2 regions of the Streptomyces sp. NPDC002701 genome follow, and region 2 is predicted to be linked to the other one. Evidence: predicted binding sites of a transcription regulator. Region 2 holds the regulator's gene; the other holds the start of a gene.
The links. Region 2 encodes HspR, which represses chaperone genes until heat shock. Its sites were predicted from a motif close to TTGAGNNNNNNNNNCTCAA; they were not measured.

Region 1 (8,358 bases), on a different contig from region 2:
AGATGCCGAGCTTGTTCAGGGTGTCCTGGGAGGTGCCCTGGAACTCCGCCGGGTAGTCCATCGAGCCGACGCCCATGATGACCGACTGGCCGGGCATCAGGCGGGGGACCGAGTGGACGGTGCCGAGGCCGCCCGGGTTGGTCAGGGAGACCGTGACACCCGAGAAGTCGTCCATCGTCAGCTTGCCGTCACGGGCCCGGCGGACGATGTCCTCGTATGCCTGCCAGAACTCGAAGAAGTTCAGCGTCTCGGCCTTCTTGATGCCCGCGACGACCAGCTGGCGGTCGCCGTTGGGCTTCACCAGGTCGATGGCGAGGCCGAAGTTGACGTGCTCCGGCTTGACCAGGGTCGGCTTGCCGTCCTTCTCCACGAAGGAGTAGTTCATCGACGGCATGGCCTTGATGGCCTGCACCATCGCGTAGCCGATGAGGTGGGTGAAGGAGATCTTCCCGCCCCGGGCACGCTTCAGGTGGTTGTTGATGACGATGCGGTTGTCGAAGAGCAGCTTCACCGGGACCGCGCGCACGGACGTGGCCGTGGGGACCTCGATGGAGGCGTTCATGTTCTTCGCGACCGCGGCGCTCGGACCGCGCAGCGTCACGTACTCGGGGCCTTCGGCGGACTCCGCGGCGGGTGCGGCCTTGGCCGCGGCCGGCTTGGCCGCTGCGGGCTTCGCCGGGGCGGCGGCCGGCGCCGATGCCTGTGCCGGAGTCTGCGCCTTGGCCGGTGCGGCAGCCGCGGGCTTCGCGGCGGCCGGCGCGGCCTGGGCAGGAGCAGCAGCCTTGGCAGGGGTGGCCTGAGCCTGTGCCGCGGGCGCGGCCGGAGCGGCCTCGGCCGCCGGAGCGGCCTTCTGTGGCGCCGGGGCGGCGTTGGTCCCCGCGGCCCCCGCGGCCGTGGTGCCCGCCTGCGGCGAGGCGGTCGCGCCGCCCGGCTTGTAGTCGGCGAAGAAGTCCCACCAGGCTCGGTCTACCGAATTCGGGTCCTGGAGGTACTGCTGATAGATCTCATCGACGAGCCACTCGTTGGGACCGAACGCCGCAGCGGGGTTCTTCCCGGCTTGGTCGTCGGTCGAGATGCTCGAGTTACTGGGGGACTGTGGCGACACGGCGGCAACCGCCCTCTTCCGCTTCACAAGGTGATGGACAGCGGGAATAAAGGCTACGCCCCCCGGACCGTGTAGGTCAGTCCGGGCCTGGTCATCGTCGCGTAAGTCACATCAGAAAGCGTGTTTCGGCGGTGGAAATGGCGGGAAACAAGCGAGGTTCCGATGTCGAACGGACGCGTCTGCTCAGGACCGCAGCCCCGGAAGGCCGAGTTCCCGTGCGACGAACGCACGATGACACGTGTCCTGCTGCCCGATCACGTGGATCTTGGGCTCTTGCCTCGAACCCTACGTCAACCTGTCCAGCTAGGGCACTCCCGGAAGAGTGACCTGGATTCTGCAGCCGCGTTCGGATTCGGCCACGCCGATCCGGCCACCGTGCAGATCGACCGCCCAGCGGGCGATCGCGAGCCCCAGACCCGTACCGCCGTCGCTGCCCGGACCGTGCGGCGCGACGACCCCGCCGCGGTTGAACCGCTCGAAGACCCGGTGCCACTCCGAGCGCGGGATGCCGGGGCCCTCGTCCAGGACCTCCAGGTTCAGGGACTCGGGGCCGTCGCCGCGCCGGGCCCTCACCGTGACCCGGCCGTGCGGCGGGCTGTGCTTGACCGCGTTGTCGATGAGGTTGGCGACGACCTGGTGGATCCGCTCCGGGTCCACGTGCGCGGTCAGTTCGGGGGGTGACACATCGAGGTGCAGATGGACGTCGGTGCGCGTGTGGCTGCCGGAACCGGAGGCGATCCCCGCGCGCGCGGACGCCACCATGTTGGCCTCCTTCAGTACGCCGGACAGGTACGGCCACACCTCGAAGCGGCGTTTGCGCAGCGGGACGACGCCGTTGTCCAGGCGGGAGAGGTCGAGGAGCGTCTCCACCAGGCGCCCCAGCCGCTCGGTCTGCTTCAGCGCCGTGCGCATCGTCTCGGGGTCGGCGGCGGAGACACCGTCCACCACGTTCTCCAGGACCGCGCGCAGGCCGGCGATGGGGGTGCGCAGCTCGTGCGAGACGTTCGCCACGAGCTCCTTGCGCTGGCGCTCCTGGGCCTCCAGGTCGTCGGCCATGCGGTTGATCGTCTGGGCCAGGTCGCCCAGTTCGTCGCGGCGGTCGGCGCCCCTGACGCGGCGCGTGTAGTCGCCGTGCGAGATGCCCCGCGCGACCGTGCTCATCTCGTCCAGCGGGGCGGTGATCGAGTGCGCCACGAACTGGGTGATCAGCAGCGTCGCGATCATCGAGAAGACCGTGATGAAGCGCAGCTCCGTCTCGGTGCGCACCGCGATCATCAGCAGGCCCGTGGTGATGAAGACCGAGACGACGACCAGCGTGCCGAGTTTCGTCTTGATGGAGAAGGGGCGCACATCACCCCAGGAACTCGAACCGGCGCCGAATCCCGCCGCCGTCACGCCTGACGTCGTACCGGCCGTCATGTCGGCCGTCGTGCCGGTCACCGGTGGCGAAGCCGGAGCCGGCGGGAGAGAGGGCGGTGGAGTGGCGTCGGGTGCCGCTCCCGCGTCCGATCCGGAAGCGGTGCCCGGGCCGGCGGCCGACGCCTCACCTGCGCCGGAAGGCGCGCCCCCGCCCGCGTCCGAAGCCGCGCCCGCACCGGAACCCGCGGCACGGGAACCCGTGACGCCGGAACCCGCCGGACCGAAACGTGCCGGACCGGAACGCGCGCCGGTGACCGGCCCCGTGACCGCCTTGACGCCCCTGCGCAGTACGCCGCGACCCCTCATCACACCAGCCCCCTCGATCAGGGTGCCCGACTCTAGGGTGTCGGGGTCTCCAGCGCGTAGCCCACGCCGTGCACCGTACGGATCCGCTCGGCGCCGATCTTCCGGCGCAGCGCCTTGATGTGGCTGTCCACGGTCCGGGTGCCGGACGCGTCCGCCCAGTCCCACACCTCGGCCAGCAGCTGCTCCCTGGAGAGCACCGCGCGCGGTGTGTTGGCCAGGCAGACCAGCAGGTCGAACTCGGTCGGCGTGAGGTGCACGTCCTCGGAGCGCACCCGCACCCGGCGCTGCGCGTGGTCGATCTCCAGCTCGCCGAGGCGCAGGATGCCGGAACGCGGCGTGGACGCGGCCAGCGCGGCCCGCTCGACCCGTCGCAACAGAACGTGCACGCGCGCGGCCAGCTCCCGCATGGAGAACGGCTTCGTCATGTAGTCGTCGGCGCCCACGCCGAGCCCGACCAGCATGTCCGTCTCGTCGTCGCGCGCGGTGAGCATCATGACCGGCACCGGACGGGCCGCCTGCACCCGGCGGCAGACCTCCAGGCCGTCGAAACCGGGCAGCATGATGTCCAGGATCAGCAGGTCGGGCTGCCATGCCTCGGCCGTGTCCACGGCGGCCGGACCGTCACCCGCTGTTTGCACGAGGAACCCTTCGGCGCGCAGCCGGGCGGCGATGGCGTCCACGATCGTCGGATCGTCCTCGACCACCAGCACCCGGCGCTGCGCGCCCGGCGTGGCCGCCGTGCCGTTGTGCGAGGTGTGTGTCTGCTCCATCGCCCGCCCCTACGTGTGCTTTCCGGAATCAGTGGGGTGATTCCATGACTGCGCTTGACGCTTGAATGATCGGCGTCAGAGCAGCAGGGTACGGGCAGTGACCGTCGCTCGGCTATCCAGGTCTTACCGCGAGATGCACCGCGTCCGGAACGCCTCGGGCAACCGGGATCTCTTCGGTACGCACCCGCTGGAACCCGGCATTCTGCAAGCTTCTTGCGAAATCAGGCGCAGGTGCGGCCGACCAGACGGCCAGTACTCCGCCGGGCCGCAACACCCTTGCGCACGCGGCGAGTCCGGCCCGCGAGTAGAGGCTCTCGTTGCCCTCTGTGACGGTCCACCCGGGGCCGTTGTCGATGTCGAGGCACAGCGCGTCGTACGTGTCGGATGTCTCATGGACGTGCGCGACGAGATCCACTTCGACGATCTCGGTGCGCGGGTCCGCGAGCGCGTCGGCGGACAACTCGGCGAGCGGCCCGGACCGGTGCCAGTCGATGACGGCCCGTTCTCGCTCGACGACGGTGATCCGGCCCCAGCGGGGGTCGGCCGCGGCGTGGGCGAGGGAGAAGCCGACGCCGAGACCGCCGATCAGGACCTCCGGCGCGGTGCGTCCGTCCGGCGAGTCCAACCCGTCCAACCCGTCCGGCCCGTCCGGCCCGTCCGGCCCGACGAGCGCGTCCAGCGCGGCATCGACGAGCCGTCTCTCGGAGCGGCCGTCGGAGGTGTCCATGAGGAAGCAGCCGTTGGCGATGATCTGCAGCAGTCCGCCGTGGCGGCGCAGCACGACCTCGCCGTACGGCCCCTCGCGGCGGTCGATGACTTCCGGGATGTCGTGAGCGGTGTCGTACGAGGCGGTCATGACCTCATCCTGGCAAAGCCCACCCGGCCGGGGCAGCCGTTTTCGGCCGGCGGGAACGCGTCCCGCAGCACGCCGGCGGGAACGCGTCCCGCACCACGCCGACAGGAACACGTCCCGCTCCGCGCCGGGCGGGACACGGACTCGGGCGGATCAGTCCCAGGACGGCGCCGGGGAACCCGTAGGGGAGTCGTAGGGCACGGGCCTGCCCGTGAACGCGTCGAGGAGCAGGCGGTCGCCGGCCGGGCGGTCCAGTTCCACCGTCACCTCCCTGGACCGCAGGTCGTCCGTGCACGGGCCGTCGGAGCGGCCGCGGATCCAGGCGGAGAACACCACGTTGTCCCCGGTCTCCAGCACGTCCACCGCCGGCCCCTCGTCACAGGAACCGTGGTGGGCCCGCAGGACGACGGTCCGGCCGTCGGCCGACACGGAGGTGAGCCCGGCGAGCGGATGCAGGGCGTCCGACGTCCGCGCGACGGGCTTGATCGGCGGCGGCGGCAGTTTCGAGGGTCCGGCCGCGACGCGCCGGAGCGGTGTGTCGTACCCCGCGACGGTGAAGTGCCAGGCGGGCACGGTGGCGGGGCCACGGCTGGTGGAGAGGGTCATCGTGCCGAGCCGCGCCCCGGTCACGACGAGGGAGGGGCCGGGGTTGAGGCCCCGGGCGAGCTTCTCGTAGGCGGCCCGCGCGGAGGAGACGGGAACGGTGAGCGAGCCGCCGCCGCGCCAGCGGACCTTCCCCTTCGCCGGCGGATCCGCGGAGAGCGGCGCGCGCAGTTCGAAGTTCTGGGTCTCGTACGCGTGCTTGTCGGCCTCGTTGCGGAAGGCTCCCTCGGGCAGCTGGACCGCGTCGTCCAGCGGGAAGTACCCCTCGCGCCAGGTCTGTGCGGCCTTCGAGCCCTCCCAGGCGTCGGAGACCTGGCGGGCGCGTACCCCGGTCCGCTCCGGATCGTGTGCCGGGCCGGTCCCGGCGCTCTCGTCGCCGCACGCCGCGGCGCCGGTGAACAGGCCCAGCGCGAGGAGGAGCCGTGACAGTTCGGTGGTCCGCATGATGCCCCCGGGGCAGACGAAGGGAAGGGTCCGACGACGCCGTCGGAAGCTGTCTTCCGACGGCGTACCTCAGACGCGGGGGCTTGCTGGGACGTTCAGCGCCCGGCCGGGAACTCCCCGTGTCCACGGCCTGTGCACCGCGCGCTCGTCAGCCTCGCCACCACGCTCCACCCCAGTGACTCGTACAGGCCCCGTCCCTCCGGCGTGGCCGCGAGGACGCCCGTCCCGGCGCCCCGGGCGACCGCCGCGTGCGCGAGGGCGCGCATGACGAAGCGGCCCAGACCCCTGCGCCGGTGTGCCGGTGCCGTCTCGATCTGGTCGGCGACCGCCGTGGCCCCGGTCGGGGCGATCTGCCCGCGTGCGGCGCAGGAACCGTCCGGGGCGGCGAGCAGGACGCGGGTGACCCCGCCGCGGGACCAGGTGCGCAGCCGGTAGCCGTCCGGCACGGGTGGCGCGGGCGGCGCGGGCTCCGCGGTGAAGGGCGTCGACATCAGGTACCCGGGCTCGGGGTCGACCCACCAGCCCTCTCCCAGCCAGGGAGCGACGCGGGCGGGCTCCGCGAAGACCTTGAGCCACACCCCGGCCCCGGTCACCGACTCCGCCACCTTCCGGACGGTGGCCTCCTCGACCCGGTCCTCCGTCGCGCCCAGCACGTGCCGGGTGACGTGCTGGGCCAGACCCACGTCCACCGTGTACCCCCAGGGCTCGACCACCGGGGGTGCCGCCCCGCGCGAGACGACCCACCCGTCCACCCAGGACCGCACGACCTCGTTCCCCACGACCGCCCCCGCCTTCCCCCGGATGTCACCGGACGTGCCACCGGTGTCGATGGAGCTGAGTAATAGCCCAAAAGGCCGAATGGCTATTACTCGTCGAGACGATACGCCGAGCGTGACCGGGCCCGACAGAAGTGATCGCTCACAGCGAACAGCAGTGGGGGAACATTCGAGGGCTCACGTGCATTGAGTCGGCATAGCTCAACTTGAATGCCGAAGGGGAGATCATGGCTTTGACGTCCGAACCGCTCACTCTGCCCGTGCTGCCGCTCGACGACGAGGTCGTGCTGCCCGGCATGGTGGTGCCCCTCGACCTGAACGACGCCGATGTACGGGCCGCGGTGGAGGCCGCCCAGGCCGCCGCGCGGGCCGGCGGCGCCAGTGGGTCCAGCAAGCCGAGGGTGCTCCTTGTTCCTCGGATCGACGGCACGTACGCGAACACGGGTGTGCTCGGCACGGTCGAGCAGGTGGGACGCCTCGCCGACGGTGACCCGGGCGCTCTCATCCGCGGCCGGGGCCGGGTGCGTGTCGGTGCCGGTACGACCGGACCGGGCGCGGCTCTGTGGGTGGAGGGGGTCCAGGTCGAGGAGACCGTGCCGGACCCGCTGCCCGGCGCCGTGACCGAGCTGGTCAAGGAGTACAAGGCGCTGGCCACCAACTGGCTGAAGAAGCGCGCCGCCTGGCAGGTCGTGGACCGCGTCCAGCAGATCGACGACGTGGCCACGCTCGCCGACAACTCCGGCTACTCGCCGTTCCTGACGACCGCCCAGAAGGTCGAGCTCCTGGAGACCACCGACCCGGTGGCCCGGCTGAAGCTCGCCACCGAGCAGCTGCGCGAGCACCTCGCCGAGCAGGACGTCGCCGAGTCCATCGCCAAGGACGTGCAGGAAGGCGTGGACAAGCAGCAGCGCGAGTTCCTGCTGCGGCGCCAGCTGGAGGCCGTGCGCAAGGAGCTGCGCGAGCTGAACGGCGAGGCGGAGGGTGAGGAGTCGGACGACTACCGGGCCCGCGTCGAGGCCGCCGACCTCCCCGAGAAGGTCCGCGAGGCCGCCCTCAAGGAGGTCGAGAAGCTGGAGCGCTCCAGCGACCAGTCGCCCGAGGGCTCGTGGATCCGCACGTGGCTCGACACCGTGCTCGAACTGCCGTGGAACGAGCGCACCCAGGACGCGTACGACATCCAGGGCGCCAAGTCGGTCCTGGACGCCGAACACGCCGGTCTGGAGGACGTGAAGGAGCGGATCACCGAGTACCTGGCGGTCCGCAAGCGCCGTAACGACCGCGGTCTCGGGGTCGTGGGCGGCCGGCGCGGCGGCGCCGTGCTCGCGCTCGTCGGGCCGCCCGGCGTCGGCAAGACCTCGCTCGGCGAGTCCGTCGCGCACGCCATGGGCCGCAAGTTCGTCCGCGTCGCCCTCGGCGGCGTACGGGACGAGGCGGAGATCCGCGGCCACCGGCGTACGTACGTCGGCGCGCTGCCCGGCCGGATCGTACGGGCGATCAAGGAGGCCGGGTCCATGAACCCGGTGGTCCTGCTCGACGAGATCGACAAGGTCGGCTCCGACTTCCGGGGCGACCCGGCGGCGGCCCTCCTCGAAGTCCTCGACCCGGCCCAGAACCACACCTTCCGGGACCACTACCTGGAGGTCGAGCTAGACCTGAGCGACGTCGTCTTCCTGGCCACCGCCAACGTGCTGGAGGCCATCCCGGAGGCGCTGCTCGACCGCATGGAACTGGTGCGGCTCGACGGGTACACCGAGGACGAGAAGGTCGTCATCGCGCGCGACCACCTGCTCCCGCGCCAGCTGGAGCGGGCCGGTCTGGAGAAGGCCGAGGTCACCCTCGACGAGAGCGCGCTGCGGAAGCTGGCCGGCGAGTACACCCGTGAGGCGGGCGTGCGCAACCTGGAGCGGTCCGTCGCACGGCTGCTCCGCAAGATCGCGGCGCAGCACGAACTGGGCGACCGCGAGCTGCCGTTCACGGTCGGCGCCGACGATCTGCGCGCGCTGATCGGCAGGCCGCACCACGTGCCCGAGTCCGCCCAGGACCCGGCCGAGCGCCGCACGGCGGTGCCCGGGGTGGCGACCG
Region 2 (8,358 bases):
GACCGGGCTGGGCTACCGTCTGACGCGGCCCACGAACCGGTCCGTTCCGCTCACTCCTCGGCGAGGTCCGCGATGCGCAAGATCATCCTGAGCATGTCCGTCTCCCTCGACGGGTTCTTCGAGGGCCCGAACCGCGAGATCGACTGGCACCTGGTCGACGAGGAACTGCACCAGCACCTGAACGAGCGCATCGGCGCGCTGGGCGGCTTCCTGACCGGCCGCGTCTCCCACGAACTGATGGCGGCGTACTGGCCGACCGCCGACCAGGATCCCGAGGCCCCCGCGGTGGTCCGCGAGTTCGCCGCCATCTGGCGGGACATGCCGAAGGTCGTCTACTCGCGGACGCTCGAAAGGGCCGAGTGGAACGCCACCGTCGTACGGGAGGTGGCTCCCGATGTGATCAGGGCGCTCAAGGAGCAGCCCGGCGGCGACCTGGCGGTCGGCGGGGCCGAGCTCGCGGCGGAGTTCCGGCGCCACGATCTGATCGACGAGTACACGATCTACGTCCACCCGGTGCTCATCGGGCGCGGCCGGCCCCTGTTCCGGGACACGGACGCGCTCGCCGCTCTGCGCCTGGTCGAGTCCCGCGTGTTCGGCAACGGGGTGGTGCTGCTGCACTACGTCCGCGTGGGGGCGGACGCCAGGGTCGACCCGCGCACCGGCTGAGGGACCGGCGCGGGGACCGAGACGGGGACCGAGACGGGGACCGATGGCCGGGCCGGCCGGGTGGTCCCTCAGCCCCCGTCGTCCGGGGGGTGTTCGTGGCCCCTGGGGCGCTCGGGGAACGGGAGGAGACGGGCCGGCGGCCGGTCCGGGCCCACCGGACGCTCCTGGCCTGACGCACGGGCATGCTCCGCCCAGCCCGCCCGGAACCAGCTCAGCTGGTGCCGCTGCAACTCCTCCTCGGTGAGCACCCGGACACCGTCGGGGCCGGCCGAACGGACCTTGTCGGCCAGTACGCCGAGCAGGTCGCCCACGAGTCCGGCGACGCGCCGCGCCTCGGCGCCACGGTCGCCTCCCACGTCATCCATGCCGTGCTCCGGTCACCTCGCCGTCACCCGCCCTCCGGCAGGAACTGCCGTGCCACCCTGGCGAACAGGTCCCGCAGGTCGGGCGGGACACCCATCCGGCGGGCCGCTTCCTCCGGGCTGAGCCGCAGGTGTTCCTCGCCGTCGGCGGCGGGGCGGGCACCGCCGCCGAGCGGCAGGTCGTCCTCGGTCAGCCGGCCCGAGCGGATGAGCATCTCCCGCAGGGGCACGCCCAGCACGGCCGCGACGCGCCGCATCGTCTCCAGGTCGGGCATGGACTGCCGCTGGAGCAGCCGGCTCACGGCGGCCCGGTGCACGCCCGCGTCGTCGGCGAGCTTCGAACGGCCGCCGCCGCGTGGGCTGTCGATGTCGTAGCCCCGGGCGCGCAGCAGGTCCTCGATCCAGCCGGCGAACTCATCGAGTCCCGCGGCCCGGTAGGTCTGACCCGCACCTGTGCCTGTACGGGCCCCGGCCCGTGAGCTCGAAGCCATGTGTCCGCTCTCCCCTCGTCGCCGGGACAGCGTATCGATCGCACCCGCATCAAGATGTGTGCGCGCTCGCGCGTAACTGTGGAGATTCGGCAACTTCCCGCAGTTCAGCGAGGCTTGAGGGGGCGTCACCATACGCGGCCTCCACGGAGCGTAACCACTTGCGTACGCGCTCGCAACATGCAACCCTGTCCGCTCGTTCGCAATCATCGAACACATGTTCCCACACACGGGGAGAGGCCGCAGGCTCTCCCGGCATGCGGCGGCATGCAGGACAGGAAAGAGAAGAAGGTGTCCTTATGACCCGTCATTCGGTCGACGTACGCGGATCGGCGTTCCCGGGAGGTGCCCGGTGACGGCGACCGAGACCGATGAGGTCGTCCTGGAACTGGAGCGCCTGCGTCGCTCGGTCGACGTCGGCTTCGCCACCACGCGGGGCGATCTCGCGCTCCTCCTCCAGCGCGCCGACCAGACCGACAAGACGCTCGACGAGCACGAGACACGTATCGAGGCGCTGGAGCGCACGCGTTGGCCGCTGCCTTCGCTCGCCGCGGCCACGTCGTGTCTGGCACTGGCGCTCACGGTCTGGCAGACGCTGGGCAGATAGTCCGGTCCGGACCGACCGGCTCCGAAGTCCACGACGGCCTGGTGCGGAGGCCACGACGGCCTGGTGCGGGCTTCCGCGGGCGGGTACGCGAAAGGCCCGGGGTTCGGCTCGCCGCAGCCGAACCCCGGGCCTTCGTTCGTGACCGTGCGCCCGCTCAGTCCGTCGGTGGGCGCTTCGGGCGCCAGACCACCAGGGCGCTCGTCTGCTGGACCTCCTGGTACGGGACCAGGTCCCGGCGGTAGGAGGCGTGGACCGCCGCCTCGCGCTGCTGCATGGTGGCCGCCGCGCCGTCCAGGGCCGACTGCAGCTCCGCCACCCGGGACTGGAGCGCGGCCACCTGGTTCTCCAGCTCGATGATGCGCTTGATGCCGGCGAGGTTGATGCCCTCGTCCTGCGACAACTGCTGGACCGTGCGCAGCAGTTCGATGTCGCGGGCCGAGTAGCGCCGGCCCCGCCCGGCCGTGCGGTCCGGGGAGACCAGGCCGAGGCGGTCGTACTGACGCAGTGTCTGCGGGTGCAGACCGGAGAGCTGGGCCGCGACCGAGATGACGTAGACCGGTGTTTCTTCCGTCAGCTCGTAGGCCCTGCCGGTGAATGAGTTCTGCCGACGGCGTCCGGTTGCGTCCATGGAATTCTCATGCTCCCTTCGCGGCCTGGAACAGCTCCGCCCGCGGATCCTCCTCCGCGGTCGCCTCGCGATACGCCTCCAGCGCGTCACGAGCCTTCCCCGTCAGGTCCGCCGGGACACTCACCTCGACGGTGACCAACAGGTCCCCGCGGGTGCCGTCCTTGCGGACCGCGCCCTTGCCCCGGGCGCGCATCGTACGGCCGTTCGGCGTGCCCGGCGGCAGTTTCAGGGTGACCGGGGGTCCCCCGAGCGTGGGCACGCGGACCTCGCCGCCGAGCGCCGCCTCCGTGAAGGTGACGGGCACGGTGACGGTGAGATTGTCGCCCTTGCGGCCGAAGACCGGGTGGGCGTCCACGTGCACCGTGACGTACAGGTCGCCCGAGGGCCCGCCCCGTTCGCCCGGCGCGCCCTTGCCCCGGAGGCGGATGCGCTGGCCGTCCGACACCCCGGCGGGGATACGGACCTGCATGGTCCGGGACGACTTGGCGCGCCCCGAGCCGCTGCACACCGCGCACGCGTGCTCCGCGATCAGGCCGCGGCCCTTGCAGTCCGGGCACGGGTCGGTCAGCGAGAAGCCGCCGCCCGAACCGCGCGCGACCTGGCCGGTGCCGACGCAGGTCGGGCACACGCGCGGTGTGCCGTTCTTGTCGCCGGTACCCGAACACGCCTTGCACGGCGACTGCGAGGTCATCCGGAGCGGAACGGTCGCGCCGTCCACCGCCTCCGTGAAACTGAGCGTGACCTCGGTGTCGATGTCCTGCCCGCGCCGCGGCTGCGTCCGGGCGCCGGGGCCCGCCGCACCGCCGCGGTTGAAGAGCCCTCCGAAGACGTCGCCTATGCCGCCGCCGAAGCCCCCGGCACCGCCGGCCCCTCCCGCTCCGCCCTGCGCGCCGCCTCCGAAGAGGTCGCCCAGGTCGAAGTTGAAGGAGCCGCCCGAGGCGCCCGGACCGGGCCGGAAGCCGCCGTTGCCGAAGAGGGTGCGGGCCTCGTCGTACTCCTTGCGCTTCTTGGGGTCCCCGAGGATGTCGTTCGCCTCGGAGATCTCCTTGAAGCGCTCCTCGGCCTTCGCGTTCCCCTTGTTGGCGTCCGGGTGGAACTCGCGGGCGAGCTTCCGGTACGCCTTCTTGATCTCGGCCTCGGTGGCGTCCTTGGGGACGCCGAGGACCTTGTAGTAGTCCTTCTCGATGAAGTCCTTGGTGCTCATCCTCGACGCCCCTCCTTCCGTACGTCACTCTCACGTACGCGTTCAGCGTGCTCCGTGCGTGCGGACGCGCGTACGGCCTGTGTCACGTCAGCCCTCGTCCGGGCCACCGCTCTCCTTGTCGTCGGCCGGCGCGTTCGCCGTCTCCGCCTCGTCGGCCTTGGCCGGCTGGGCGCCCGGCTGCGGCTCGGCCACCGCCACCCGCGCGGGGCGGATGGTGCGCTCGCCGAACCGGTACCCCGGCTGGAGAATCGCCACGCACGTCGTCTCCGTGACGTCCGGCGCGTACGAGTGCATCAGGGCCTCGTGGATCATCGGGTCGAAGGGCTCGCCCTCCTTGCCGAACTGCTGCAGGCCCATCTTCGCCGCGACGGTCTCCAGCGACTCGGCCACCGACTTGAAGCCGCCGACCAGTTCGCCGTGCTCCCGCGCGCGGCCGATGTCGTCGAGCACGGGCAGGAGCTCGGTCAGGAGGTTCGCCACGGCGAGCTCCTTGACGGCGACCCGGTCGCGCTCGACCCGGCGGCGGTAGTTCTGGTACTCGGCCTGGAGCCGCTGGACGTCCGCCGTGCGCTCGTTGAGCGCCGTGCGCACCTGGTCCAGCTGAGCCGTCAGACCTGCCGTCTGGGCTGCTGTCTGAGCTGCTGCTGCCGCGTCCCCGGCCTGGGCCGCCCCGTCCTCCGAGGAGGAGGGGGCAGGCTTCGGCTCGGCGTCTTCAGGGGTGGCGCCGGAGGGGACGTCGGGCTGCTCGTCGAAGCCCGGGGTCTCCTCCGTCACGCGGCACCGTCCTTGCGGTCACGGTCCTCGTCGACGATCTCGGCGTCGACGACGTCGTCGTCCGCGGCCTTGGCACCGGCGTCCGGACCGGCTCCCGGGGCCTCGGCGCCGGCGGCACCCTGAGCGGCCGCGGCGTCGGCGTACATCGCCTGGCCCAGCTTCTGGGAGACGGCGGCGACCTTCTCGGTGGCCGTACGGATCTCGGCGGTGTCCTCGCCCTTCAGCGCGGCCTTGAGCTCCTCGACGCCCGCCTCGACCTCGGTCTTGACGTCGCCGGGGACCTTGTCCTCGTTGTCCTTGAGGAACTTCTCCGTCTGGTAGACGAGCTGCTCGCCCTGGTTGCGGGCCTCGGCGGCCTCGCGGCGGCGGTGGTCCTCGTCCGCGTACTGCTCGGCCTCCTGGCGCATGCGGTCGACCTCGTCCTTCGGCAGCGAGGAGCCGCCGGTGACGGTCATCTTCTGCTCCTTGCCCGTGCCGAGGTCCTTCGCGGTCACGTGCATGATGCCGTTGGCGTCGATGTCGAAGGCGACCTCGATCTGCGGCACGCCGCGCGGGGCCGGCGGCAGACCGGTCAGCTCGAACATCCCGAGCTTCTTGTTGTACGCCGCGATCTCGCGCTCGCCCTGGTAGACCTGGATCTGCACCGACGGCTGGTTGTCCTCGGCCGTCGTGAAGATCTCGGACCGCTTGGTCGGGATCGTGGTGTTGCGCTCGATGAGCTTCGTCATGATCCCTCCCTTGGTCTCGATACCCAGGGACAGCGGGGTCACGTCGAGGAGCAGGACGTCCTTGACCTCACCCTTGAGGACACCGGCCTGCAGGGCGGCGCCGATGGCGACGACCTCGTCCGGGTTGACGCCCTTGTTGGCGTCCTGGCCGCCGGTCAGCTCCTTGACGAGCTCGGCCACGGCGGGCATGCGGGTGGAGCCACCGACGAGGACGACGTGGTCGATCTCGCTCAGCTGGATGCCGGCGTCCTTGATGACGTTGTGGAACGGCGTCTTGCAGCGCTCCAGCAGGTCGGCCGTCAGCTGCTGGAACTGGGCGCGGGTGAGCTTCTCGTCCAGGTGCAGCGGGCCCTCGGCGGAGGCCGTGATGTAGGGGAGGTTGATCGAGGTCTCCGTGGAGGAGGACAGCTCGATCTTGGCCTTCTCGGCGGCCTCGCGCAGACGCTGGAGGGCCATCTTGTCCTTGCCCAGGTCCACACCGTGGCCGGAGGCGAACTGCTTCACCAGGTAGTCGACGACCCGCTGGTCCCAGTCGTCACCACCGAGGTGGTTGTCGCCGTTGGTGGCCTTCACCTCGACGACGCCGTCGCCGATCTCCAGGAGGGACACGTCGAACGTGCCGCCACCGAGGTCGAAGACGAGGATCGTCTGGTCGTCCTTGTCGAGGCCGTAGGCCAGGGCGGCGGCCGTCGGCTCGTTCACGATGCGCAGGACGTTCAGGCCCGCGATCTCGCCGGCCTCCTTCGTCGCCTGGCGCTCGGAGTCGTTGAAGTACGCCGGGACGGTGATGACCGCGTCGGCCACCTTCTCGCCCAGGTACGCCTCGGCGTCGCGCTTCAGCTTCTGCAGGATGAAGGCGCTCATCTGCTGCGGGTTGAAGTGCTTGCCGTCGAGCTCGATCTTCCAGTCCGTGCCCATGTGACGCTTCACGGACCTGATGGTCCGGTCCACGTTCGTGACCGCCTGGCGCTTCGCGACCTCGCCGACGAGCACCTCGCCGTTCTTGGCGAAGGCGACGACGGACGGCGTGGTCCTGGCGCCCTCGGCGTTGGTGATGACGGTGGGCTCACCGCCCTCCAGAACGCTGACGACGGAGTTAGTCGTGCCCAGGTCGATGCCGACCGCACGTGCCATTTCAATTCCTCCAGCAATGACTTGAGTGGAACAGGCTCAAGTGTGCACGACGCCGGCCGCTCGGTCAACAGAGGTGAGTCGTGGGGGCTCAACTCTTATCTCTTGCTTACGCGCACGTTGGGCTGTGACCTGCGGGTCGCTCCGCGGGTCGCGCGTCATCTGCGGGCCGGCGGGGGCCGTTCGCGCCGTTCCCCGCGCCCCTGAAAACCGCGTCCCGCGGTTGTCGGGTGCGGGTGCGTGGGGGTTGAGCGCGCAGTTCCCCGCGCCCCTGAAAACCGCGTCCCGCGGTTGTCGGGTGCGGGTGCGTGGGGGTTGAGCGCGCAGTTCCCCGCGCCCCTGAAACGCGGGGCTGCGCCCCAGCTTTTCGTCTTTGGGGGCGCGGGGAACTGCGCGATCAGCCCCCGCCGGCCCGCAGGCGACGAACAGGCCCGCCCCCGCCGGTCCGCAGGCGGCAGACAAGGCTGGGCCGCGCCATAGGCGGGCCTCAGCGACGCAGATCACCGTGCCGCTGACTACAGTGCGGGCACAGGAATGGGTAGTCTCGTAGGACTGCGTAAGCTACCGCTCAGTAATAGACCCTCGCAGGCCCGAGGAGCCCCGAAATGCAACTCGCCGCGATCATCGTGTCGCTGGTCCTGGCCGTGGTCGGCGTCGCGCTGCTCGCACGCGCCATCGGCCAGTTCGTCCGGCACTTCAAGCTCGGCCAGCCGGTTCCCGCCGGAACCCGCACCGACAACCCGTACCAGCGCAGCGTCACGCTGGTGAAGGAGTTCCTCGGTCACACCCGGATGAACCGGTGGGGCATCGTCGGTTTCGCCCACTGGTTCGTGGCCGTCGGCTTCCTGACGCTGCCGCCGACCCTCGTCCAGGCGTTCGGCCAGCTCTTCCAGGCCGACTGGGTGCTGCCGGTCATCGGCGAGTTCCTGCCGTTCGAGCTCTACATCGAGTTCATCGGCGTGATGACGGTCCTGGGCATCGCCGTGCTGATGGCGATCCGGCTGCTGAACCTGCCCTCACGGGCCGGCCGCAAGTCCCGCTTCGCGGGCTCCAAGTCCGGTCAGGCGTACTTCGTCGAGTACGTCATCCTCACCATCGGCCTCGCCATCTACGTGCTGCGCGGCCTGGAGGGCGCCCTCCACCACGTAGAGCACTACGAAGCCGGCTACTTCGCCTCGTACCCGCTGGTCCTCGCCTTCGACGGCCTGAGCACCGGCACGCTGCAGAACCTGGTCTACCTGGTCGCGACGATCAAGATCGGCACGTCCTTCGTATGGATGATCGTCGTCTCGCTCAACACCAACATGGGTGTCGCCTGGCACCGCTTCCTGGCCTTCCCGAACATCTGGTTCAAGCGCAACGCCGACGGCGCGACCGCGCTCGGGGCGCTGCAGCCGATGACGAGCGGCGGCAGGCCGATCGACTTCACGGACCCGGGCGACGACGACGTCTTCGGCGTCAGCCAGGTGGAGCAGTTCTCCTGGAAGGGTCTGCTCGACTTCTCCACGTGCACCGAGTGCGGGCGCTGCCAGTCGCAGTGCCCCGCCTGGAACACCGGCAAGCCGCTCTCCCCCAAGCTGCTGATCATGTCGCTGCGCGACCACGCCCACGCCAAGGCCCCCTACCTGCTGGCCGGTGGCGGCAAGGACATGGAGGGCACGGAGAAGGCGACCGCCGAGCAGCTCAAGGACGTGCCCGCCGCCGCGCTCGCGGAGGCCGAGCGGCCGCTGATCGGGACCCTTGAGGAGAACGGGGTCATCGACCCCGACG

Region 1: a site for HspR is predicted at 6,463-6,481, ahead of lon (endopeptidase La). Genes of this name have one in related genera too.

What each region holds. Positions count from the first base shown of each region.
Region 1 covers NZ_JBIAQL010000003.1:130,697-139,054, reverse strand. The annotation lists gene ACFYXC_RS09025 (multifunctional oxoglutarate decarboxylase/oxoglutarate dehydrogenase thiamine pyrophosphate-binding subunit/dihydrolipoyllysine-residue succinyltransferase subunit) at 1-1,105, opposite strand, end outside; gene ACFYXC_RS09020 (ATP-binding protein) at 1,409-2,524, opposite strand; gene ACFYXC_RS09015 (response regulator transcription factor) at 2,863-3,600, opposite strand; gene ACFYXC_RS09010 (spermidine synthase) at 3,713-4,456, opposite strand; gene ACFYXC_RS09005 (hypothetical protein) at 4,607-5,500, opposite strand; gene ACFYXC_RS09000 (GNAT family N-acetyltransferase) at 5,596-6,279, opposite strand; gene lon (endopeptidase La) at 6,504-8,358, shown strand, end outside.
Region 2 covers NZ_JBIAQL010000005.1:435,463-443,820, reverse strand. The annotation lists gene ACFYXC_RS17725 (dihydrofolate reductase family protein) at 73-666, shown strand; gene ACFYXC_RS17720 (hypothetical protein) at 735-1,031, opposite strand; gene ACFYXC_RS17715 (helix-turn-helix domain-containing protein) at 1,055-1,519, opposite strand; gene ACFYXC_RS17710 (hypothetical protein) at 1,869-2,123, shown strand; gene ACFYXC_RS17705 (heat shock protein transcriptional repressor HspR) at 2,278-2,751, opposite strand; gene dnaJ (molecular chaperone DnaJ) at 2,759-3,955, opposite strand; gene grpE (nucleotide exchange factor GrpE) at 4,043-4,729, opposite strand; gene dnaK (molecular chaperone DnaK) at 4,726-6,591, opposite strand; gene ACFYXC_RS17685 (heterodisulfide reductase-related iron-sulfur binding cluster) at 7,194-8,358, shown strand, end outside.